Regions from separate parts of the Bacillus kalamii genome, predicted to be linked through region 1. Evidence: predicted binding sites of a transcription regulator. Region 1 holds the regulator's gene; the other holds the start of a gene.

Region 1 (6,398 bases):
TTATGCCAGCCAAAAGATGAAGCCATTTCAATTCCTAGACGCTTTGTAACGGTCGGTGGGATTACTGAATCTTTATACTGTTGAGATTGTTTCTCAAATCGATCCCATGAAGGCATACTAATGACGGACACATCGATGCCCTCATTTGCCAAGGATTTTTGTGCAGTAATGGCAAGGCCAACTTCCGAACCAGTCGCTAGCAAAAGTGCATCTGGCTGTTCCTTGCCACAGGCAGAAACGACATAAGCACCCTTTGAAACACCATTATAAGCCACTTCATTAGTTTGGGGCAATGTAGGCAAATTCTGTCTTGTAAGCACCAATGCAGTAGGCATGTTAGTGGATTCAATCGATAATTTCCAAGCAGCTGCTGTTTCGGTTCCATCAGCAGGACGAATAACGGATAAATTATGCATCGCCCGTAACGACGCTAATTGTTCAATAGGTTCATGGGTTGGACCATCTTCTCCTACAGCTATGCTGTCATGTGTAAAAACGTACGTTACAGGCAAGCCCATTAATGCAGCAAGACGGATAGCTGGACGAAGATAATCAGAAAAGACGAAGAAAGTTCCTCCATATACATTTAGTCCTCCATGCAACGCCATTCCATTAAGAGCGGCACCCATTGCGAATTCGCGTACTCCGAACCAAATATTTCGGCCTGAATAGTGTCCAGGCAAGAAATCCGCTGCTCCCTTTATCATTGTTTTATTGGACCCTGCCAAATCAGCGGATCCCCCAAAGAATGACGGAAGATTTTTAGCTATAGCATTTAATACCTCACCACTGGACGCACGGGATGCCAAGCTACTTCCTTCTTTATACTGGGGTATATCTGCGTCCCAGCCGGAAGGAAGTTCATTCGTAATGGCAAGCTGCAATTGAGCGGCCAGATCAGGATATTCCTGCTTATAAGAGTCAAAAATAGAATTCCATTGACTTTCTTTCGTTTCCCCTGCTTGAACACATTCTTTTTCGAAATGCGCATACACCTCTTCAGGGACATAAAAATCTTCTTCAAAAGTCCATTTATATGCTTCTTTAGTAAGCTTTAATTCATCAGCTCCCAAAGGCATTCCATGGGCATCAGATTTCCCAGCCCGATTTGGGGATCCGTATCCGATCACTGTCTTTACTTCTATGAGAGTAGGCCTTGTCACATCTTTCCTGGCTTGCTCAATCGCCTTGGATAATTCTTCGATATCATTTCCATCATTCACTTTTATATATTCCCAGCCATACGCCTTATAGCGGCCTTCTACACTCTCACTGAATGCCTGGTTTAATTCGCCGTCCAATGAAATATCATTGGAATCATAGAGAACAATCAATCTGCCCAATTGTAAGTGGGCTGCCAACGAGGATGCTTCAGCGGAAACGCCTTCCATCAAGTCCCCATCCCCGCATATGCTGTATGTATAATGGTCAACTACAGGGTAACCATCTTTATTATATGTTTCAGCCAAATGTCTTTCAGCCATTGCCATACCGACTGCCATTGCAATTCCTTGACCTAATGGACCAGTTGTAGCTTCCACACCTACTGTATGGCCGTATTCAGGGTGCCCGGGCGTTTTACTCCCCCATTGGCGGAATTGCTTCAAATCTTCCATGCTCACACCATAATGTGATAAATGCAATAAACTATATAAAAGCATAGAACCGTGTCCAGCTGAGAGGACAAAGCGGTCTCTATTGAACCAGTTCGGATTATTAGGGTTATGGTTCATATACTTTGTCCACAAAGTGTATGCCATAGGGGCAGCGCCCATAGGCATACCAGGATGTCCGGAATTCGCTTTTTCAATCGCATCAATTGAAAGAGTCCGAATACTATTAATAGATAGCTCTTCGATTTTTTTCATGAAATGTTCTTCCCTTCCAGGTTGAATTTAGTCACTTCTATAATATAGTTGTTAAGCCGGTTATACAACATTAATAGTGAGATAATTACAAATAGAGAAACAATTCTTGTATGCGCGAGAAAAAGCGGGGAAAATCATATGCAGAATATACAGAAGCCCTTTGGAAAAGGATGTAAAGGGCTTAATGCAATCTATTTTTCTGTTCCTTAATGCGTTTGACCTTCTCAGGTGTTACATCATTTCCCTCGGGATCCAAGACAGTCAGGTTTTCGATCGTGTTTGCCATGGAAGATCTGAATGATTGCAGATATTCGCTTCGAAGCTTAGTTTGTTCTTTAGCTTCATCTGGCGTTAAGCCTTCATTTTTTGATTTTTTTGAGAGTTCATTAATTCTTGCGATTTTTTCTTTAGATAGCATAGTGACGCTCCTTCATTTAAGGTTTTCCTTATCATTGCCATGTTATAAGAAAAAAATAAAAGTCGCAAGTGAAACTGCTTCTATTCTTTTTGGCTATCTATGTATTCTAAATATCTTCTGTTAACTGTTGCCTTAGAAACCGGATAACCGAATCCCCTTAATGTCGCAGCTATATCAGCAAAAGTCAGGCCGCTTTCTCTGAGGCGAACAATTTCCCCAACAGGAACATCCTTTTTTTCAGGTCCTGTAGACTGGTTATTGGATTTGATATTCCTTTGGGGTCTGTATCCTTCCGCTACTGCTTTTTTCATCCCGCGGCTTATTTTTATGTTATGTAGTTTGCGCTGGTATTCCTCTACAATACCAACAATTTGTAAAACCATTGAATCTCCTTCCGATAATTCCAGTTCACCTTTTTGTGAGTAGGCTATGATCTTTACTCCTTCCTTGATGATGCAGTGGAGAAGCGCGATTTTAGCATTGCCCCTTCCGAGCCTGGTTTCATCCTGTACAAAAACAGCATCTGCCTTTTCCTCTTTAATAGCATCCAATAAAGTGAACACACCATCACGATCCAATTGGTAACCGCTCGCTTTTTCTTTCACGATCCCCATAATTCCATAACCCATTTCCTTGGCTAAAGAAACAAGTTCGTTTTCCTGCCGTTGTAAAGAGCTTGACTGCGTTTCTTTGTCTGTACTGACCCGGCAGTAAATGATTGCTTTTTTCATTTCCAAATCCTTTCTTTCCATCTATTTATAGTTCTCATTCCATTGTTAATTGAGTCAAATTTTCTTTTTGTTTCTTCATCACGGGTACTTTAATTACATCGCCCGCTTTCAGGACTTCACCATTCATTTTATTGGTTTGTTCTATATATGCAATAAAATCAGGTATTTCCATTTGTTGATCATTGTATCTTTCAGCAATTCCCCATAAGGTATCGCCGCTGCTTACTTCTATTTCAATATAGGATTGATTTCCTTTTACATTTAACATAACAAAATAGACGACTGAAAATAATAATATTACAACAAAAAATAATAGGGAAAAAGAATGCTTACGAATAAAATAATTCATTATAATCTCCTCCTGAAAAGTATGCGAATATTTGTTCGCTCTTCACAATGGATTATAATACGAACACTTGTTTTCTGTCAATAAAATTCAAACATATGTTTGTATCCTTAAATATACCATGCTATAATGGACACAAACAGTATTGAGGTGAGGTGTATCAATGAATAAATTATCAAAGCGCCAGCAGGACATACTTGACTTTATCAAGTTAGAAGTGCAAACAAAAGGATATCCGCCTTCTGTCAGAGAAATTGGAGAAGCTGTAGGTTTGGCTTCCAGTTCGACAGTACATGGTCACCTGGCCCGGTTGGAAAGTAAAGGATTGATTCGCCGTGACCCTACCAAACCGCGCGCGATTGAAATACTAGATTTAGAGGAAGAATCTTTCATCCCAAAACGGAAGCCTGTCAATGTGCCCTTGGTGGGTAAAGTAACTGCCGGCCAGCCTATTACAGCGATCGAAAATATTGAAGAATATTTTCCTTTGCCCGAACATCTTGCAGGATACGAGCAGAATGTCTTCATGCTTGAAATATCGGGCGACAGCATGATTGAAGCTGGCATACATAATGGAGATTATGTCATTGTGCGCCAGCAATCCACCGCCTTAAATGGGGATATAGTTGTCGCAATGACTGAGGATGATGAGGCAACAGTCAAACGTTTCTTTAAAGAAAACAATTATTTCCGCCTTCAACCGGAAAACTCATCACTAGCCCCTATCATTCTTGATAAAGTGTCTATTTTAGGAAAAGTGATAGGATTGTACCGGGAAATCAACTGACTGCAAGCGTTCTTTCAAGTGATTTATATCATGAAGGAACGCTTTTTCTGTATTATCGCTGCCTTCTTTCATATTAAATATTCAAATAGAATGCTATAATGAAGCTATGTCAAACTTTAGGAATGATATAATGGGAATAAACGTTTTCCTTGATGATTTCCGTACGTGCCCCAATAATTATGTTCTATGTACCAATATTGATGAATGCCTACACATACTGAAAAATTATCATATAGACTATCTTTCTCTCGACCATGATCTCGTGAATAAAAAAAGGAACGGCTCGATGTTGGCTAAAAAAATGGTGGATTTACAATTATTCGCTAAGCATATTACTATACACTCCGCCAATTCGGTTGGTGGGAAAACGATGTATAACTGTTTTAAGGATGCACAAAAAAACCTGAAAATGCCGCTAAAAATAGGCATTTCCTTAAAACCGATGCCGCTTTATTAGCCATCACAGAAATAAGATAAAGAGGCTTGGAGAAACCGTATTTCTCCGTAAGAAAAAACCGGACTGCCATGTGATATTCTTTGAAGAATTTCACATTGGTTCGGTTTTTTTTTACTTTTTGAATTTCTTCATATAGCGTGGTTCTGCTTGAAGGGTCGGCAACACTGATATACAACGCCCTATTATAGTTGCCTTGTTCTTTTTCTATCCTCCCCTTTTCCCCTTCTCTTTTTACTTACTTTTCAAACTATTATTCATCTTTCTACACATTTATATATTAGAATAATAAATAGAAAGGGGGAAAACCATTAATGAACAAGAAGAAAAAAGTAATCATGACTGCTGAAAAAAGAGAGCAATTAGATCAGTTACGCTTGAACATCCAGTTAAAAACAACACCATTCTTACAATCGGCTTATCTCGCCGATAACTTGCCACAAGTACTATGGGACAAAATCAGACAGGCGATTCTAGAAGACCAAATCTGTTGTCATATTTGCTCATCTTCTAAGGGCAAGTCATACTTATTTACAGATTGGGATTTTGATTATACAAATCAAACAGTCTCCATTAAGTCCATTAAACCTTTATGTTACTCTTGTTTTTGCCTTCAGGATTACGAAACATCACTCGGTTTCTTGGATGAACAGGAACGCACGGCATTAATTCAGCACTTCTTACAAGTGAATAAATGTAAAAAAGACATCTATCAGTTGCATTTACGCGATTTAAAGATAAAACAGCACGCTAATTATACAACCGTATTTAAAGAGGCTGAACAGATCAGTTTAGGCAATATCGAGCAATTGCCGATGTTTATCAATACATTAATGGATACCCAAGCACAACATAAACAAAGTGTTGCTGAGAAAGCCGTTATTAAAGTAGATCATCAAGTCCCTTTTCATCGGGAAATAGAAGAGGCATTAAATGAAATAAGAATAAATAAACAGCAGTGCCTGCTCTCCTCATTATGATGGAGAGTTTTTTATACTTACACGTAAATTTCATTTATCAATCACTTAAACGTCAACTTTTTTGCCCATTTTTCCAACTGCTTTTTAGGATGAATCCTTATTTAATACCGTTCCCGTTTAAATATTTTTAGTAAATAAACCCAAAAATAGGTAGACAACTAGTACCAGTTGATTTGTTTTTTCATACCATACTAGTGAATCAAAACATTAATGAATGGAGGATTTCTTATGTTTCTAAACAAACGGAATTCAGGCGGCTGGGGAAACTGGGGAAATATGAATGATTGCGGTTGCGGATCCAATATGGGACCTTCCAACATTGGACCTTCCAATATGGGGCCTTCCAATGTAGGACCTTCACAAATGGGGCCTTCACAAATGGGGCCAGGCACTGGTCCGTGGGGATCACAGGTCTCTCCAGGCAACACGCAAATGTATCCTACCCAAACAGCGCCTTCTCAAGTGTCGCCAACACAACATTCGATGAACAAAAATGTCTTTAAAACTGTTGTTCCTAACATCCACCCTTCGCATACCACTACGGTAAATAAGCATATCATTCAGCATCAGCATTATTTCCCCCATACAGAATCTTGTGTAAACGAATGCTGTGTAGAAAACGTGATTTGCCAACCGCCACCAAATCCTTGCTGCTACCCAAGACCTTATTAAAAAAAGCCCTTTATGGGCTTTTTTATTGTGAAGATGACTTCGCCAAACAACTCCATTTTTTATTCTCTCCTTAATTATAGAAGGGCAATGGAAAACGAAGATCTTTTATGGAAACAAAACAGCAATCACATCCATTTAACTA
Region 2 (6,398 bases), on a different contig from region 1:
TGATTAAGGGAGGCATACACCTTGAAAATGCCGGAAAAGTAAAAGCAATCGCTTTCGATAAAACGGGTACGCTGACAAAGGGTATTCCTGCCATCACCGATTACAAGCTTTTCCGGGAGACTGAGAAAGACTTGTTCGCAAAGATGACGGCGCTGGAAAATTATTCGCAGCATCCATTGGCGTCCGCTTTTATAAAGAAAGCCAATCAGGAGGGAATGGACTATTCATCCTATAGAATCGAGGATTTCTCTTCGATTGTCGGAAAAGGCATCCAAGGGGAAATTAATGGAGAGATGTATTATATCGGCAATCCAGCGCTATTCAGTGAAAAAGGGCTTCTGGAGTCCCAGTCCGAGTTGCCGAAGCTTATTGAGCAGCTGCAAAGCCAAGGGAAAACAGCGATGCTCGCAGGCAGTGCTACCGAGATCCTTGCTATTGTCGCAGTAGCCGATGAAGTTCGCTCCAGCTCACGGAAAGTCATTGAAAAACTTAAATCACTTGGTGTTTCGAAGAGTATTATGCTGACAGGCGATTCCGATGCTGCAGCACGGGAAATCGGAAAAAAGGTTGGCGTATCTGAAGTGGCGGCAGGCTTGCTTCCAGAAGAGAAGCTGGAAAAAATCAAAATGCTGCGCGAGCAATACGGCAATGTGGCAATGGTCGGAGACGGTGTGAACGATGCACCGGCACTTGCTGCCTCAACGACAGGTATTGCGATGGGCGGTGTTGGGTCTGATACGGCATTAGAAACGGCGGATGTAGCTCTTATGGGCGACGATCTCGAAAAATTGCCATATACGATTTCCTTAAGCCGAAAAGCGATGAGCATCATTAAACAAAATATTTCCTTTGCAATCGGCATTAAAATTGTCGCACTGCTTCTTGTTGTACCGGGCTGGCTCACATTGTGGATCGCTATATTTGCCGATCTCGGCGCCACATTGATGGTGACATTGAATGCCTTGCGTTTGCTCAGAGTGAAAAAAGGATAATGGCAAAAGGGGGAGCTTATGCTCTTCCTTTTTGTACATAAGAAAGGATAAACAGTATGGTACATTGGCCAACATGGCAATGGGATAAATGCATTCTTTTTACATAAAGATACAGGTGAAGTATACTTTCTAGTGAAACTAATGAGCGGGAGACTAGTCTAATGAGGATATTAGTGGTAGAAGACCATATATCTCTGCTGCATTCCATCAGAGATATATTACAAAAGAATTTTACTGTAGATATAGCATCAAATGGAGAAGAAGGGTATTTTTTGGCCCAGCAGAATATTTATGATGCCATCATTTTGGATGTCATGCTACCTGGGATGGATGGTTTTGAAATTCTTCGCAAACTTCGTGAGGAGCATATTGAAACACCGACAATGTTCCTGACGGCAAGAGATTCCTTAGAGGATCGAGTGAAGGGGCTGGATCTTGGCGGTGATGATTATTTAATGAAGCCGTTTCAGGCGCCTGAATTAGAAGCGCGCCTTCGCGCATTGCTTCGCCGGAGCGGTTCTTTTACGAACGAACAGACCATCCGCTACAAGGGAATTGAATTGCTGGGGAAAGAAAATGATATCCTTGTCGATGGCCAGCCGATTAAATTGACATTGAAGCAATATGAGCTGTTAGAGTTTTTTATCGGAAATGTAGGCTCCATCCTAACAAGGGAACAGATTTATGACCGGATATGGGGCTACGATTCCGATACGACAGTCGGAGTCGTCGAGGTATTCACGCACCATTTACGCAAGAAGCTCGAGCCGTTCGGCTATGATAAAGATATTAAGACAGTCCGGGGCATCGGCTATATGCTCAAAAAGGAATAGGAGAAAAAGGAATGTTTCAGAAAACCAGAATCAGGCTGACCATTCAGAACTCTATGATTTTGATCCTGATCATCGGGGCTATTGCGGCGACAGTCTATTCCTATATGCAGGTATTGCTTTACAGTGATCTAGACAAGGATTTGGAAGAGTTGATCGGCCAGTATGAAACGACGGTTAAGAAAGGCTATATCCCACTGGAAGCCACTCTTACGAAGCCCACCTTTATCCAAGATCCGCGTGTATCTGTCCTGCTATGGGATAAAGACGGCAAAATGATCAAAATTGATGATGAGAATACATTATTCACGAAAAACCAAAAAGAATTCAAACCGGACAAGCAGCATAAAATTGAGGAAAAAACGGCGAAAGGTTATTATTTCAGAACTATTTCTTCGAACTTTTCGACTAAATACGGCGACTTTACGGTCCAGCTTGTGCGCAACGTCAATTCTGAACAGGAAATGATCCAGCGTGTAGGTCTTGTCCTGACGGTTGGGACATTGATTGGAGGAATCATGGCAATCGTGGCGGGATTTTATTTGGCGGGGGTGGCTCTTGTTCCGATCAAGGAAGCGTGGAATAAGCAGCAGCAATTTGTTTCGGATGCATCCCATGAATTGCGGACGCCTTTAGCCGTGATCCAGTCCAGGGCCGATTTACTCCTGCGTACACCAGCCGCCACTGTGGAGGATAAAGCGCTTGAGATATCGATTATTTCAAAAGAAATCAGACGGCTTACGAAATTGGTGAACCATTTGCTACTGCTGGCAAGGGCCGATACCGAGCGGGTGAATATAAATAAGGCAGAATTTGATACGATTCATCTTTTGAACGAAGTGCTGGAAAATTACAGCGAGCTGGCTGAAATGCAAGGTAAAACGGTAAAGTTGAATACAAGAGAGCAATCACTTATGATGAAGGGCGATGAAGAAAGAATCCATCAGCTGATTGTTATTCTGCTGGATAATGCTTTGAAATTCACGGATGAAGGCGGAGAGATTACCGTTCTCTGCAAGAAATCAAATAACAGCATCGATCTCTCAGTAGCGGATAATGGAAGCGGCATTGCCAAAGAGGATATTCCATATATTTTTGACCGGTTCTACCAGGGAGAAAAAAGCCGTACAATGAATGAAGGTACCGGATTAGGCCTGTCAATCGGCAAATGGATTGTCGACCAGCATAACGGAAAAATCAAAGTGAACAGTGAAGAAGGAAAAGGGACTATTTTTAAAGTGTCTTTCCCTAAATGATGGATAATCGAGTGAGAATAGAAGCTAAAAATTCCCTTTTTATGTTATAATCGAGGTAGCTTGATCATTATTACTAATGGGATGAGCAAGGAGATGAGGAAATGGGCTGGTATTTTTCAGCTTTGCTATTGCCGGCGCTATTAGTCTACATTCTTTCCAAAGTCACATATAATCCTTATGTTGGCTTGGCACTGACTGTTGCCTTAATTTCAGCATCCGCTTACGCGGGCTATACGCATACATGGCCCATTATCATAATAGATGCCTGCTCCATAACATTTGGGTTATGGCTGTCTAAAAGATATATGAAACAACCGAAACGCAGAAGCACCTGAAGGGGTGCTTCTCTTCTTTTTGTTTCGTGTCAATAAAGCCGGCTGTACAAATGCGAATGAACGTTCGTTTATTGATGGTTATATTCTGTGTGTTTGTGGTAGAATGTCTATATAATACACAGTTCGTGCACAATAGATGAAGAGATTGTTACAGTAGGAGGCCGGAATCCAATATGAAAGAATTTGAATTAGTATCGAAGTATTCCCCTCAGGGAGATCAACCTCAAGCCATTAAAACGTTAGTTGAAGGCATTCAGAACGGCAAAAAGCACCAGACGTTGCTTGGGGCGACAGGAACAGGGAAAACGTTCACTGTGTCCAATGTCATTAAGGAAATCAATAAGCCTACTTTGGTGATTGCCCACAATAAAACGTTGGCAGGCCAGCTTTATAGTGAGTTCAAGGAATTTTTCCCTAATAATGCTGTCGAATATTTCGTCAGTTATTATGATTATTACCAACCGGAAGCCTATGTTCCGCAAACAGACACTTTCATTGAGAAGGATGCCAGCATCAATGATGAAATAGATAAATTACGCCACTCTGCCACATCGTCTCTTTTTGAAAGAAACGATGTTATTATTATTGCCAGTGTTTCTTGTATTTACGGTTTAGGTTCCCCGGAAGAATACAAGGAAATGGTCTTATCGCTCCGTACAGGCATGGAGATAGAGCGCAACGCTTTGCTCCGCAAGCTTGTGGACATCCAATATGAGCGGAATGACATAGATTTCAAACGCGGGACATTCAGGGTACGCGGAGATGTAGTGGAGATTTTTCCTGCTTCACGCGATGAGCATTGTATCCGGGTTGAATTTTTCGGCGACGAAATTGACCGGATTCGAGAAGTGGATGCGCTGACCGGCGAAATCATTGGTGAACGTGACCATATCGCCATTTTTCCGGCATCCCACTTCGTAACCCGCGAAGAAAAAATGAAGAAAGCCATCGAAAATATTGAAAAGGAATTGGAAGAACAGTTGGCTGTCTTCCGTGAGAATGGCAAATTGCTTGAAGCGCAGCGCTTGGAGCAAAGAACCCGCTACGATTTGGAAATGATGAGAGAGATGGGGTTCTGTTCAGGAATTGAAAACTACTCCCGCCATTTGACGCTTCGTCCGGCTGGTTCCACACCGTATACATTGCTCGATTACTTTCCGGAAGATTTTCTTCTGGTAGTGGATGAATCGCATGTTACTTTGCCGCAAATACGCGGCATGTACAATGGTGACCAGGCAAGAAAACAGGTGCTGGTCGATCATGGTTTCCGATTGCCGTCCGCAATGGATAACCGTCCACTTCGCTTTGAAGAGTTCAAAGCGAAGGTCGGGCAATCCATCTTTGTATCGGCGACACCGGGCCCTTATGAGCTTGAGCATACACCGCAGATGGTCGAGCAGATTATCCGTCCGACCGGATTGTTGGACCCTACAATTGAAGTCCGTCCGATTAAAGGGCAAATTGATGATTTGATTGGAGAAATACAGGATCAGGTCAAACGCAACGAGAGGGTACTGATTACCACATTAACGAAAAAGATGTCCGAAGATTTGACTGATTATCTGAAGGAAATCGGCATTAAGGTACAGTACCTGCATTCCGAGGTGAAGACTCTGGAACGGATAGAGATTATCAGAGAGCTGCGGATGGGCAAATATGATGTCCTTGTGGGGATTAACCTTCTCCGGGAGGGATTGGATATCCCGGAAGTTTCATTGATTGCTATACTGGATGCCGATAAGGAAGGCTTCCTGCGGTCAGAGCGGTCGCTCATCCAAACAATTGGACGCGCGGCCCGTAATGCAAACGGACGGGTCATCATGTATGCCGATAAAATAACAAATTCGATGGAATTGGCTATTACAGAAACGAAAAGACGCCGAGCCATCCAGGAAGAATATAATGAAAAACACCATATTACACCGACTACGATCCAGAAGGAAATCAGGGATACTATACGCGCTACCCATGCTGCAGAGGAGCAGGAAGGCTACAATGTAGATCTGAAGCTGGATAAGCTGGATAAGAAACAAAGGGAAAAGGTAATTGCAGACATGGAGCTGGAAATGAAGGAAGCTGCCAAGGCGCTGAACTTCGAGCGTGCTGCTGAATTGCGCGATCTCATACTAGAGTTGAAATTGGAAGGGTGACGAACGAATGGCGATGGAACGTATAGAAATCAAAGGAGCTAGGGTCAATAATCTTCAAAATATAGATGTCACTATCCCGAGAGATAAACTGGTTGTCTTAACCGGTTTATCCGGATCGGGTAAATCCTCCCTGGCGTTTGATACCATTTATGCAGAAGGGCAACGGCGTTATGTCGAATCACTTTCTGCTTATGCAAGACAATTCCTTGGGCAAATGGATAAGCCTGATGTAGATACGATAGAAGGATTATCACCGGCAATCTCCATTGATCAGAAGACAACGAGCCGGAATCCTCGCTCGACAGTTGGGACAGTAACGGAGATTTATGATTATCTGCGCTTATTATATGCCCGCGTGGGCCGTCCAACCTGCCCGACGCACGGCATTGAAATCTCATCGCAAACCATTGAACAAATGGTGGACCGGATTATGGAATATCCGGAGAAAACGAAAATGCAAGTATTGGCGCCCGTTGTATCTGGACGGAAAGGAACACATGCAAAAATCTTCGAGGATATTAAGAAACAAGGCTATGTCCGAGTGAGGGTGGACGGAGATATGTATGATGTCTCCGATGAATTTGAACTGGAAAAGAATAAAAAACATGATATTGAAGTCATCATCGATCGGATTGTATTGAAAGAAGGCATTGAAGCCCGTCTGTCCGATTCACTGGAAAGCGCATTGAAGCTTGGTGGCGGAAAAGTCATTATCGATGTAATCGGCCAGGAGGAACTTTTATTCAGCGAGCATCATGCTTGTCCTATCTGCGGTTTCTCGATAGACGAACTTGAACCGAGACTTTTCTCTTTCAATAGCCCATTCGGCGCTTGC

The links. The regulator LexA, encoded in region 1, represses DNA repair genes until DNA is damaged. The targets are predictions, from matches to a motif close to CGAACATATGTTCG.
Region 2: the regulator LexA is predicted to act here: its motif matches at 3,467-3,480, upstream of uvrB (excinuclease ABC subunit UvrB).

What each region holds. Positions count from the first base shown of each region.
Region 1 covers NZ_JBDFMI010000001.1:2,122,388-2,128,785, forward strand. The annotation lists gene tkt (transketolase) at 1-1,868, opposite strand, end outside; gene ABC357_RS10570 (DUF896 domain-containing protein) at 2,050-2,286, opposite strand; gene ABC357_RS10575 (YneB family resolvase-like protein) at 2,367-3,017, opposite strand; gene yneA (cell division suppressor protein YneA) at 3,052-3,366, opposite strand; gene lexA (transcriptional repressor LexA) at 3,527-4,150, shown strand; gene ABC357_RS10590 (cyclic-phosphate processing receiver domain-containing protein) at 4,281-4,607, shown strand; gene ABC357_RS10595 (hypothetical protein) at 4,919-5,584, shown strand; gene ABC357_RS10600 (CotD family spore coat protein) at 5,813-6,256, shown strand.
Region 2 covers NZ_JBDFMI010000006.1:48,945-55,342, reverse strand. The annotation lists gene ABC357_RS18125 (heavy metal translocating P-type ATPase) at 1-992, shown strand, start outside; gene ABC357_RS18120 (response regulator transcription factor) at 1,154-1,825, shown strand; gene ABC357_RS18115 (sensor histidine kinase) at 1,837-3,078, shown strand; gene ABC357_RS18110 (CsbA family protein) at 3,180-3,413, shown strand; gene uvrB (excinuclease ABC subunit UvrB) at 3,587-5,563, shown strand; gene uvrA (excinuclease ABC subunit UvrA) at 5,571-6,398, shown strand, end outside.